DNA from 3 places in the Desulfonispora thiosulfatigenes DSM 11270 genome. Region 1 is predicted to be linked to each of the others. Evidence: riboswitches for the same ligand, from Rfam matches in the RefSeq annotation. Region 1 holds a riboswitch; each other region holds the start of a gene.
What was found. A riboswitch is a leader RNA that binds a small molecule or an ion and turns the genes downstream of it on or off. The one in region 1 is predicted to bind cyclic di-GMP.
Positions count from the first base shown of each region.

Region 1 (4,266 bases):
CACCGTTCCACCCTTACCTTCAAAAGAAGGCGGTTTATTTCTGTGGCACTATCCTTGAGGTCACCCTCACTGGCCGTTAGCCAGCACCCTGCCCTATGGAGCCCGGACTTTCCTCAAACACAGCCTTGCGGCTTATGCCTGCGATCATCTAGTTTACTCAATTTATTATTTAGTATTCTTGTCAGGTACAAAGTATATCATACTAAATCTTAGATAACAACTGGGTTATTTTTCTATACATCTAAAACAAGGATGCGCCGACAATTTTCACAATAGTGTACGGTGTCTTGACTATTAACTTCTCTTAAATGCAATATGGATATCCCTATTCTACATCCTGAGCAGGCGCCATTATTTATTTTTGCAATTCCTCGATTATCATAGTCCTTTTGAATTTGTCTATATTTTTCTAATAGCTCTGGGCCAATTTCCCTGCTTAATTTTTCTATTTCTTCTTCTAATTCTACTTTTCTTAAATTAAATTTTTCTTTATTTTCTCTAAATTGTTCTAGATTTTCTTGGTAATCTTTAATTAATGTCTTTAATTGCTTTCCATCTTTACGCATTCCTTTTTTTTCATTTTCTAGATTTTCCATGTAATTTAAAATTTCTTCTTCTACCTCTTTTATTTCTTGTTTATTTGTTTCAACATTTTCCTGCATTACTTCTAACTCACGGGCTTCATTACAGCTGCCGTCATAAAGTTTGTTTTCTTTAATATTTTTATTATTTAATAAATCCTGGAGATTTTTTTCTTTATTTTGGATGACTCCTTCTTTTTCTCTTAGTTCATCTTTGTTATGTTCGTAATTTTCTTTAAGGGGAGCAATTTTATTTTTCATTTCTGTTAAAACATTTACTAAATCTTCTTGTTTTAATTCTTTTTTTACCCGCGTTAGTTCTTGTTCTTTTTGTTGTAAATCCCACAGCATTTTTGTTTTCATTTTATTTCCCCCTTTAATTCTATACAATAAAAGGATAGGAGCATATAACTATACCCCTATCCTTAAATAAACTTAAATGGCTCTGTATTAATTTTTGATTCAATAATTTCAAGTTCTGAAAAACTATTTTGCAGATATGCTGCTACTTTTTTCACTACTGGTACTTCGGTTGCAAAATGCCCAGCATCAATTAAACATATTCCTAAATTTTCTGCATCTTGGGCTTCATGAAATTTAAGGTCTCCTGTTAAGAAGACATCTGCACCTATATTAATGGCATCGTTTATTAAGCTTGCCGCACTACCTCCACATAAAGATACCTTTTTAATTTTAGTATCTAAATTTCCTACATATCTTAAACTATCAATGTTTAAAGCAGCCTTGACTTGTTTGATAAATTCTAAAAGGCTAGTTTCTTGCGGTAATATTCCTACTCTACCTAAGCCTACATTTTGGTCAAATGTATTTACTTGGCTACTTTTATCTAAGACTTTTACATCTGTCAGTTCTAAGAGATCAGCTAAGATATCATTAACTCCCCCTGGGCATGAATCTAAATTAGTATGTGCACAGTATAAGTTAATTTCAGATTTAATTAACTTTGTAATTAATTTCCCTTGCGGATTGTCGAGAGTAATATTAGCTAAAGGATTAAACATCGGATTATGATGGGCTATGATTAAATCAATGCCTTTTTCTATTGCTTCATTTACGACATGGAGAGTCACATCTAATGTGACCAAAATTTTTTGCACATTAGAGTCTATGCTACCTAACATAAGTCCTACATTATCCCATTTTTCTGCATATTCTTTTGGTGCTAATTGTTCAAATTGTTTAATTACATCTTTAACTCTGCTGGCCATCCTAACACCCTCTTTACATTTTGCCATTTATTTTTTATATTATCTGCTCTCTCTTTAGCCTTTATATTAGTACTATTTGCTAATTGACTTAATATTCCCTTCTCACTTTCAAGCAAGCTATCTAATGATGGTATTAATAAAGGATGCTTTGTTTCGACTAATTTTGGTCCTAAAAAGTATAAAATATCATCATCTATTTCCATTTTACCTTGTTCTAAAGACATTATTTCATAATAAAATCCTTCTTCTTCTACTAATTGTTCTTCCACTATCTTCCAGCCATTTTCTGATGCCCATCTGCGTAGTGCTTCTGCACCCACATGAGGCTGTAAAATCATATGTTTTAAGCTTTTAACTACTTCTGGTTTTTCTTCTAAAATTGTTCTCATTGTGGATCCGCCCATACCTGCAATGATTACTGTATCTACTTCACCGGGGCTTAAGACGCTTAGTCCATCACCTAATCTTGCTGTAACCTTATCTTCTACAAGGTATGCTTTTACTTGCTCCTGCGCAAATTTTAAAGGTCCTTCATTTAAGTCAGCAGCAATTACCTTAGGTGAGATATTCTCTTTGGCTATATAACAAGCGATTAAGGCATGGTCTGTCCCGATGTCTGCCACCGTATTTCCCTTAGGAATTAACTTTACTATTTCCTCTAAACGTTTAGATAATTTAATCATTATTAGCCACCTCAGCTCTATCATTTACTAATATTATAACCCAATATTAGTAGCGACTCAAACTATAACTAAACAAAAGAGAATATCTAAAGCAGATAAAATATTAAGGACATAATTTTGTTCTTGAACCAAAAAAGCCAGTACGTTGCCAAAGGCAAAATACTGACTTTCTTAGAGTAAAGTTATAAAATTGTATCTTTGAGAGGCGATATATATGAGCTATGACGTTTGCAGCCAGACTATCATAGTGTAAAACGCCGTAGACCCTATGGCTTTGTATCCCCGTGTTTAACCGGGTTTTCCCTTGGCATTATTCATTTTATTGCTTGTGCTTTACTTCTCCGGAACCCGAAGCATATCACCCTGATGGATTAGAGCGAACCTGCTTTTGTTGTTCAGCCGTTCCAACTCAGTCAAGGTGCATCCCAGTGTGTGTGCAATGAGCCAGAAGCTATCACCCTTTTGCACGGTATAGGTCGTGTACTTCAAGTTTTTCGGTACATCCGCCGTCACGCCCTGCATGGTATCGCTAGAGATCACCAGTTCTACTAAACGTCCCATCACTGCCGAGACCTCGGCACGTGTGGCTGTACCTTGCGGGTCGAAAAGATTTCCGTGCTTTCCACTGATTACGCCTGCCATCTGTATCTGCTTAACGGCATCCTTGGCGTAGACACTGATTTTAGTGCTGTCCGCAAAGGTGTTTTCCCCATAGACTTTCGGCATTGTGAAACCAATGACTTTAGCATAGTTCTGTATAATAACTGCCATCTGCTCACGGGTAATAGACTGATCCGGGGCAAATGTTCCATTGCCGGTGCCGTTTATGATGCTGTTTTTTCTCGCCCATTCAATGTAGCCCATGTAGTAAGCATCGCTTTTCACATCGGTGAAATTACTCTTTTTGTAGCCACTCACATCGGCATTTGCTAGTCGTCCTAGCACCGTGACAAACATTCCTCTTGTCATGGCAGTATTCGGACTGAAAATGGTAGCGGAAGTGCCGCTGAACAATCCACGGCTTACCACAAACTCAATATCATCCTTTGCCCAGTGGTTTGCAATGTCCGTGAATACGGTGTCGGCCTGTTTATAGCCGATGCCGTAGGTGGAAAAATGATCGGTGCTGAAACGCAGGACTTTTTCCACACTATCATAGACTGAGTTTACGAGCCAGTGTACCTTGCCATTTTCGTCCACATAAACAGCCTGCACATTCCTGGCCTTTTCGTTTGCGCCTAGGGTGTACGGGATAGTTACCGATACGCTGCCTGCACCAAAGTTCTGTACCTGTTTGTCGTTGCCGTAGTTCACCTTAAGGTCGAATACCGGGCGGCTACCAATGGCTCTTTTTGCTTCCCCGGTTAGCTTACCACTGTCTACGCGGTTAGCAGTGATATTCATATCAGACTTTGCTTGACTGTTGATTTCCCGAACGGTCGCCAAATCCATGCCGACTCTGATGTTAGGATTATCCACCACCACAATGGTGTTGACGATTTTCTTTGCGATGATGGTATCTTGCACGTTCTTTGGCAGATTGACCGTTACACTAGAGCCGGCCTTGATGCCGGTGTCTACACGGAGAACCACCGTGATGCCATTTCGCTCAGTTCCATTTTTCTTGGCGTCCGCCAGTGCCTTATCAAAAGCATCTGTCACGGTTTTGTCAGTGATGCTCACCATTACATTACCCTTGCTGTCCACTGTGCCTGGAACCTTAATTTCCCCCTGTATAGGAGAATTAGGTTTATCTGGTGTAGGTAGTGTAAC
Region 1 covers NZ_FWWT01000016.1:216,777-221,042, reverse strand. The annotation lists RNA gene rnpB (RNase P RNA component class A) at 1-160, opposite strand, end outside; gene B8965_RS06610 (zinc ribbon domain-containing protein) at 234-944, opposite strand; gene B8965_RS06605 (Nif3-like dinuclear metal center hexameric protein) at 1,007-1,837, opposite strand; gene B8965_RS06600 (tRNA (adenine(22)-N(1))-methyltransferase) at 1,786-2,493, opposite strand; cyclic di-GMP riboswitch class I at 2,720-2,806, opposite strand; gene B8965_RS06595 (S-layer homology domain-containing protein) at 2,827-4,266, opposite strand, start outside.

Region 2 (4,266 bases), on a different contig from region 1:
GATTTTGATGATGAAGCTACCATTTTAGAGCAAGTCTTTAAAGGAAACTCACCCCTAATGAAAGTTTTAAGAGACTATGAAGAAACCATGAATAAGGTTAATAATAATCCAAGTGATACGAAGCTACAGCAAAAACTTCTTTCTCTTAGTCAAAAGATGGATGACTTAAAGGCTTGGCAAATAGAAAGTGAAGCAAAGACTGTACTTACTAAATTAGGAGTAACAGATTTTGAAAAAAAAGTAGGAATTCTTTCTGGTGGGCAAAGAAAAAGAATTGCCTTAGCTAGTGCCTTAATTAGTCCCTGTGATTTATTAATTTTAGATGAACCGACAAATCATTTAGATAATCAAACAATTGATTGGCTAGAAGAATATTTAAAAGGTTATAAAGGTGCATTAATTATGGTTACCCATGATAGATATTTTCTAGATAGGGTAATTAATAATATCGTTGAAATCGATAAGGGAAAGGTCTATAAATATACAGGCAATTATTCTTATTTTCTAGAAAAGAAAGTAGAAAGACAGCAAAGTGCGGAAAGCTCTGAGTTAAAAAGACAAAATATCTTTCGAAATGAATTAGCTTGGATTAAAAGAGGGGTTAGGGCAAGAGGAACAAAGCAAAAGGCGCGTATTGATAGATTTGAAGATTTAAAAGATTCAAAATTAGATTTACATAAAGACAAATTAGAAATTAAGGCAGTAGCAAGTAGACTAGGTAAAAAGGTTATAGAACTTGAAAATATAAGCAAAAAATTTAATGATCAAAATGTTATAGATGATTTTAGTTATATTTTCACAGGAGATAGTAGAGTGGGAATTATTGGTCCTAATGGAATAGGTAAATCAACTCTTTTAAATATAATAGCAGAGCGAATAACTGCAGATAGTGGAATTTTAGAAATTGGTCAAACAGTGAAATTAGGTTGTTTTTTCCAAGAGAACTATGAAATTAAAGAAGATTTACGTGTTATCGAATATATTAAAGAAGTAGCAGAGTTCTTACCAGACGGGGAAGGTAACTTAATTAGTGCTTCACAAATGTTAGAGAAATTCTTATTTCCCCCTGAAAAACAGTGGACATCCATTGCCAGGCTTTCGGGTGGAGAAAAGAGAAGATTATATCTATTAAGAGTATTAATGCAGGCTCCTAATGTTTTATTACTAGATGAGCCAACGAATGATTTAGATATTGAAACTTTAACTATTTTAGAAAATTATTTAGATGAATTTCCAGGGGTAGTAATTGCAGTATCTCATGACCGCTATTTTTTAGATAAGGTAGCTGAAAATATTTTTGCTTATCAAGAAGGGGGAATTATTAAAACCTTCGTGGGTAATTATTCAGAGTATTTAGAGTATAAAAGCATTAATGAGATATCAGAGGAAAAAATAATAATCAAAGAAAAAAAGGATCCTCTACTAAAGACAAAAGAGCCAGTATTAAAGTTAACCTATAAAGAGCAAAAAGAGTTTGAGCAAATTGAAGATATTATTACACAAATGGAAGAAGAATTAGAAAAGGTTTCGGAGGAAATCAATATAGCCGGTAGTAATTATGTTTTACTAGAAGAATTAACAAATAAGCAGCAAGAACTAGAAAAGGAATTAGAAGAAAAAATGGATCGCTGGGCTTATTTAACTCAATTAGCCGAGGAAATAGAAGAAAATAAAAAAATAAGCAAAAATGTTAAAGAAGAAAGCTAATACATTAAAAATATTTAGTAATTAATCAAGCAATAAGGGCATAAACTTAGATTTAATAATCTATTTAGAGTTAAAAGTAAATATATAGTTAAGAATATTTTTCAAGCTGAAACTGCGTAAATAAATCTAAATAATTGGAAATACACTATACATATGGATAAATTTGAATTATAATAGAACAACATTCCAATTGATAAATAACGTATACATGGATAAGGGCAAATCATTTGAAAAGATGAGACGCAAAGCTATGGGTCTAAAGCTTAAGGCTATGGCTGCCAGGCTGCCAATGATAAAAACACATTAATTGTGTGCTTATTATTGGTGGCCTTTTTTTGTATTATTATAAGATATTTCAAGGGGGAAATAATGATGAAATGGTTTCGGAATCATTTAGCAAGTAAGTTAATTATACCGACAGTAATACTTTTAATAATTGGATTTTCTACGATGATTGTATTAGGTAATACTCAAATGGAAAAGGCAGTCTGGGAGGAAGTAGAAGCCGAAGGAAGCTTAGGGGTAAGAGCTGCTTCAGCGGAAATTCAAGCATATTTTAATAAATATGTTAGCCTTTTAACTATGGCAAATAGTAATGAAATAATTAACTTAGCCAGCAAAATGGAGGGGCGTGACCTTTCAGCCTATTTAGGAACACCTGAATATGATAGATTTATAAATTTAACAAAACGACTTTCTGATAATGATCCTCAAGTAATAGATATTTATATAGCTTCAGAAATTAGTAAATCTAATATAGCTATGTCCGGTTGGATTCCTGATGATGATTATGATTGTACGCAAAGACCATGGTATATTGAGGGGAAGGCAAAAAATGATATTTATTTTGCCAAGCCCTATATAGATGTCGATACTAAAGATAGAATTGTTACTATGAGTAGACCCATTTATCAAGGAGATAAATTTCTAGGCTTATTAGCTGTAGACTTAAGTTTAAAAGAAGTAAACGAAATAATAAGCTCCATGCAAAATTTCGAGGGAGATTTAATATTTATGTTAGGTGAGGATGGTACTTTTATTGACCATCCTGATGAAAAATTAGTGCTTACGCAAAGTTTAGACATTAAAGGGGATATTAATAATATTTTCACTAAAATGGTTAAAGGCGAGACGGGGTATGGTGAAGCGGAATTTGGCGGATTACAAAAGGTTATTTTTTATCACCCGGTTAAGTTAACAAATTGGTCAATTGCGATTTCCGTTCCAAAGGAGATTTTAACTGCACCAATTATTAAAGATACTAGGCAAAATGCCTTAATTGGAGCAATAATTGTAATTGTCATAAGTTTAGTAATTTTCTTTATGGTAAGATATTCACTGCGCCCTTTAGGAGAGTTAAATAAATTAACTAATGAAATAGCAGAAGGTAATTTAGATGTAGATATAGAGGTAAAGGGTACAGATGAGGTTGGAAGGTTAGCTGGTAATTTCCAAAGAATGTCTGATAATTTACGAGATTTAGTGGAGGACATAAAAGCAGATGCTGTGAAGCTAAGCGCTTCAAGCGAAGAATTATCAGCTAATATTGAAGAAATAGCAGGTCAAACGCAAAATATTACTTCAAGTAGTCAAGAAATAGCAGCAGGGGTAGAAGAAACAAGTGCTTCAACAGAAGAAGTATCAGCAATTTCAGCTGATATTAATACATCTGCCATAGATCTAGCTAAAAGAGCAAGTACAGGAAGTGAAGAAGCAAGTAAAATTAAGCAAAGGGCAGAAAAGTTTACAAAGGATGCTCAGGCTGCACTTGAAGATACCAACGCGTTATTTAGTCAAAGACAGGCGGCAATTTTAAAATCTTTAGAACAAGGTAAGGTAGTGGAAAAAGTAGTGCAAATGACTAAGGTAATTTCAGACATTGCTGAGCAAACTAATCTATTAGCCTTAAATGCAGCAATCGAAGCAGCCAGGGCAGGAGAACAAGGACGTGGTTTTTCAGTGGTAGCTGAGGAAGTAAGAAAGTTAGCTGAACAATCTAAACAAACTGTAGGAGAAATTAGTCCAATTATTGATCAAGTGCAAGATGCATTTAAGAATTTAGCCGAAGATACAAACGGAATTTTGAAGTTCATGGTAGAAAAGGTTGGAGCAGATTACAAACTTATGCTTGGTACAGGAGAGCAATATCAAAATGATTCTGATTATTTAGCAGGGATAGTAGAGGAATTTAAAAATAAAGCTGATCAGATTAAAGATTCTACCGACGAAGCTAGTATGGCTATGGATCAAATTGCTACTACGGTAGAAAATGCCAACGCAGGTACGCAAGATATTGCAAATAACATAGGTGAAACGACAAAGGCCTTAGAAGAAGTAGCTCATGTAACTCAGAAGCAAGCAGAAGTAGCAGATAGATTAATTAAATTAGTAGGGAAGTTTAAGGTATAAAAAGGAGCGACTTTAAATCATGAATTTAAAGTCGCTCTTCTTTTTTAAAGATGATATACTACTAGAGTAATTTTATATATAGAGGAGATTAACCATGAGTGTATTATTAGTAGAAAATGTTAGTCATGATTTTGGGGGCAGGAAAATTTT
Region 2 covers NZ_FWWT01000013.1:135,479-139,744, reverse strand. The annotation lists gene B8965_RS04395 (ABC-F family ATP-binding cassette domain-containing protein) at 1-1,707, shown strand, start outside; cyclic di-GMP riboswitch class I at 1,915-1,998, shown strand; gene B8965_RS04390 (methyl-accepting chemotaxis protein) at 2,080-4,116, shown strand; gene B8965_RS04385 (ABC-F family ATP-binding cassette domain-containing protein) at 4,211-4,266, shown strand, end outside.
Region 2: linked by a shared signal. The riboswitch ahead of B8965_RS04390 (methyl-accepting chemotaxis protein) and the one ahead of B8965_RS06600 (tRNA (adenine(22)-N(1))-methyltransferase) in region 1 are both predicted to bind cyclic di-GMP.

Region 3 (4,266 bases), on a different contig from region 1:
CTGATTCAGCCATCTCTTTAAAGTTAGATTCTAAACCGATACTAATAAATGCTAAACAGAAGAACCATCCTCTAAAACCTTTAGTCATTTTTAAAACACTATTAGTTGTTTCAGTTCCAAGGCCAGGTTCGATTATGAAAGAGAAGAAAAGTGAAGCAAAGATAAATCCTAGGATAAACTTAGGGAATCTGTGCCAGATTTCACTTATTCCAACACTAGGACCATTAGGATCTCTTTCAACTCTAGTTACCCAGAATATAGCGATAGCAAAGGCGATGACTCCAATGAGTACGTTTTGAATCATTTTAACCATAGCTGCTACTTGACCTGCTTCTGGACCTAAGGCTTCACCAGCTAGAACAACTGCACCTGTAGCATCAATTGTTCCACCCATCCAAGCTCCACCGATTATTGGATCCATACCAATTGCTTTTAGACCAAGAGGCATAAATACCATCATTAGAACTGTAAAGATTAAAGTTAAGCCAATTGCGAATGTTAAGTCTTCTTTTTTTGCTTTAGAGGCTGCGGCTGCGGCTATCGCTGCTGAAACCCCACAAACAGAAGTTGCAGCTGCGATTACCATAACCATAGGCTTACTAACCATTTTTAGAACTTTTGTACCAAAGAGCCACATAAATATTACTACTACTGGAGTTACAAACCAAGCAATACCTAAACCATACATTCCAAAGCTGACAATATTAGAGAATAAAATTTCAGCTCCTAATAAAACTAATCCAGTTTTAATATAAAACTCTGTTTTAATTGCTGGTTTTAACCATTCGGGTGTTTTAACTGTATTACAAATTAGTAAACCTAAACCTAATGCCCAAAAGGCATACCCTAAATAGGTTCCAATTAAATAATGATTAGCAAAGAAATATGCAAATGTAGCTAGAATGAATATTCCAACAAAACCGATTGAGAATTTAGTGGATTTACCTTCCATTATTTTTATACCTAAACCAAAAAGGATCACTAGACCAATTAAGAGAAATAGTAAGTTAGGCATTATACCGTCAAATGAACTGAGGATAGATGGAGCTTCTGCTGAACCCCATTTTTGTGGTTTTACAGCCTTTAAATTAAATAATTCCGTAAAGTTACTGATAAATGCTAGGCTTATAATTATAAAAGCAGCCCAGATTGCCCACCAATCTTCCTTTTTCAGTAAATCAGACCATGTGAACTTACTAGCAACAACCGTATCATCAGACATGATAAAAACCTCCTTTTATTTTTTATGCTTGTGATAAAAATCTTATATCTTAATAACAGTATATAAAAGGTGGGAGTATTTTGATATGGTACTTATAGGCTATTTTTATATATAGCATAATAAAAACTTATAATAGAAAGTGGTTATACAAATTTAGTTGCGATGTATGTAATTCTTAAAATTAATAAAGATAAGGAGTGATGTAGTTTGGTTGAAGTAAAAACCCTACTTATTTATAATCATGATTTGTTTCGACAAAAATTAAAAAAGGTGCTAACCACAATTAAAGGCTTTCAAATAATAGATGAAATTAGACTTGATTTAGATAAGTTAGAAAATAGTAACTCATTAAGGCCGGATGTTATTTTTTTAGATATAGAAGACATAGAGGTAGATGAAATTAAGATTATTCAAAGAATTAAGGGCCTTTTTCCAGAGAGTAAATTAGTGGTTTTAAATGATTATAAAAATGAAAATAATTTAATTGAGTATATAACTTGTGGTGTACACGGCTTACTTAATAAGGATATAGAAGTAACTGAGTTAATTTTAGAAACTAAGGAAATTTTAAACGGAGAAGTAGCCTTGGATAAATCTATCGGTAAACAAATATTCAAAGAATTACTGGAAATTCATACTATAGAACCAAATTATAAGACCCATAATATCACAGAAAGGGAATATGAAATAATTAGATTGGTCGCTGAGGGTGTTACGAACAAAGAAATAGCAAACTCTTTATATATCTCTGAAAACACGGTAAAAAATCATTTATGTAATATAATGGAGAAGCTTGATGTGGATAATAGAGTAAAAATCGCTTCATTTGCCTGGACAAAAGGTTTAATAAATCTAACTCCAACACAATAAAATATAGTAGAAAAAATCCTTGGTACAATAGAAATATTGACCGAGGGTTTTTTGTTATAAATTGTAAAGAGTAAAATTAAAAAAGATGATTATATTTTTATTTAAAGTATGCTAAAATGCTATATGCAGGGAAAATTCGACAAAATATAATAAATATACCAAATAATTACTATATACAATTTATTGAAAAAGGCAAACTATTTGAAAAAGTAGGACGCAAAGCCATGGATCTAAGGCGCAAGCTATGATAGCCAGGTTACCGTTAAATGTTTTGTCTTTTGACAGCCATTTATGGGCTGTTTTTTAAAGTCCACAAAAGAAAAAAAATATGAAATTAAAGAAGAAAGGTGAAATTATGGAATATTATATAAAGGGGTGTAGCCAATGAAATGGAGTAATAAGTCTTTAGCGGCAAAAATTATTGTTCCAGTAATTCTTGTAATAACTATTGGCCTAGTTTTCATCATCAGCACAAATATTAAAGGCATTAAAAATGTAGGCTGGGAAGGAGCACATAATACTGGGGTACAAGCTGCAAAGGGAGCAGCAGCGGAAATAGATTCCTATTTTACAAGATACATGGGTATATTAGAAACCTTAGCAGACACAAATGATATTATTGATTTTGCGAAAAAAGTAGAGTTGGCTAGAGATCGTAATCCGTCCACTTACATGGGACAAGCAGAATATAATTCTTACATATCTACTATAAAAGCTGTGGTGGAAAGGGATAAGAATATTTTTAATATTTACTTTGCTTCTGAAAGTACCCAAAATATTTATGATGTCAGCGAAGCATATCATGGTGATGACTATATCTTAAGTCAAAGGGATTGGTATGTGGAAGGAAAGCAAGAAAATAAGACATATTATACTAATCCGTATATAGATAAACTTACAGGAAAACCAGTTGTAACCTTATCAACCCCTGTTTATGATGGAAATCATTTCTTAGGACTTATGACTATAGACCTTTCTACAGAAGTGGTAAATAACATAGTTAATGCCTTAGATCCGTATGAAGGTAGTTATGCTTTTTTAGTAGATAGAGGCGGAATTTTTACAGCTCATAAAGATGAGTCATTAATCTTGTCAACTAATATAACAGATCTTGAAGATGAAGCAGGTAAAATTGGACAGGAAATGGTTGCTGGAAAGGAAGGTTGGGGTTTAGCTGATTTTAAGGGTGAGATGCAATATACCTTTTACCAACCCATCAAATCGACAGGATTTGCGTTAGGAGTAATTATTCCTGAACAAGTACTTGATGATCCCGTAATTAAACAAGCTCGCTCAAGTATAACTATGGGAATAGCAATAATTATTTTATTAGTCGTGATAGTTTTATACTTATTAAGACGGATATTAATACCGTTAAAGAATCTTTCCCAAATTACAAGTGAGGTTGCTAGTGGTAATTTAATAGTAGATATAGATGTTAATGGTGAAGATGAAATTGGAAAATTAGCTGGTAATTTTAGAGAAATGATTACTAATTTAAAGGATTTAATTCAAGAAATAAGAGTAAGTTCTGAGGAATTATCTGCTTCTAGTGAAGAACTTTCAGCAAATACTGAAGAAATTACAGCTCAAGTAGAAGGAATTAATGCAAGTACGCAAGAAATAGCCGCTGGTATGGAAGAGACAAGTGCGATAACTGAACAGGTTTCAGCTTCTTCTCAGGAAACATTTTCTATCGTAACTAATTTAACTAAAAAAGCAGAAGAAGGGCAAAAGATAGTAAATCAAATTGAAAAAAGGGCAGAAGAAATCAAAGAAAATGCTACTAATTCGCAAAAGGTTGCCAATGAATTATATACCGAAAAACAAGCAAATATCTTAAAGGCTATTAAAGAAGGACAAGTTGTAGATGATATCGTAAATATGGCCCAGGTTATTTCTGATATAGCAGAACAAACAAATCTATTAGCCTTAAATGCTGCTATTGAAGCGGCAAGAGCGGGAGAACAAGGCCGAGGATTTACTGTAGTAGCTGATGAAGTACGCAAATTAGCAGAACAATCTAGTAGCACAGTAGGTAAAATTGATGTGGTAATTAGACAAGTCCAAGAAGCCTTTCAAAATCTATCAGATAATGCAAATGGTGTTTTGGGATTTATTGATAATCAGGTTAAAGCAGATTATCAAGAGATGGTCGATATCGGAGTACAATA
Region 3 covers NZ_FWWT01000012.1:21,268-25,533, reverse strand. The annotation lists gene B8965_RS03155 (YeiH family protein) at 1-1,222, opposite strand, end outside; gene B8965_RS03150 (LuxR C-terminal-related transcriptional regulator) at 1,430-2,092, shown strand; cyclic di-GMP riboswitch class I at 2,274-2,356, shown strand; gene B8965_RS03145 (methyl-accepting chemotaxis protein) at 2,477-4,266, shown strand, end outside.
Region 3: linked by a shared signal. The riboswitch ahead of B8965_RS03145 (methyl-accepting chemotaxis protein) and the one ahead of B8965_RS06600 (tRNA (adenine(22)-N(1))-methyltransferase) in region 1 are both predicted to bind cyclic di-GMP.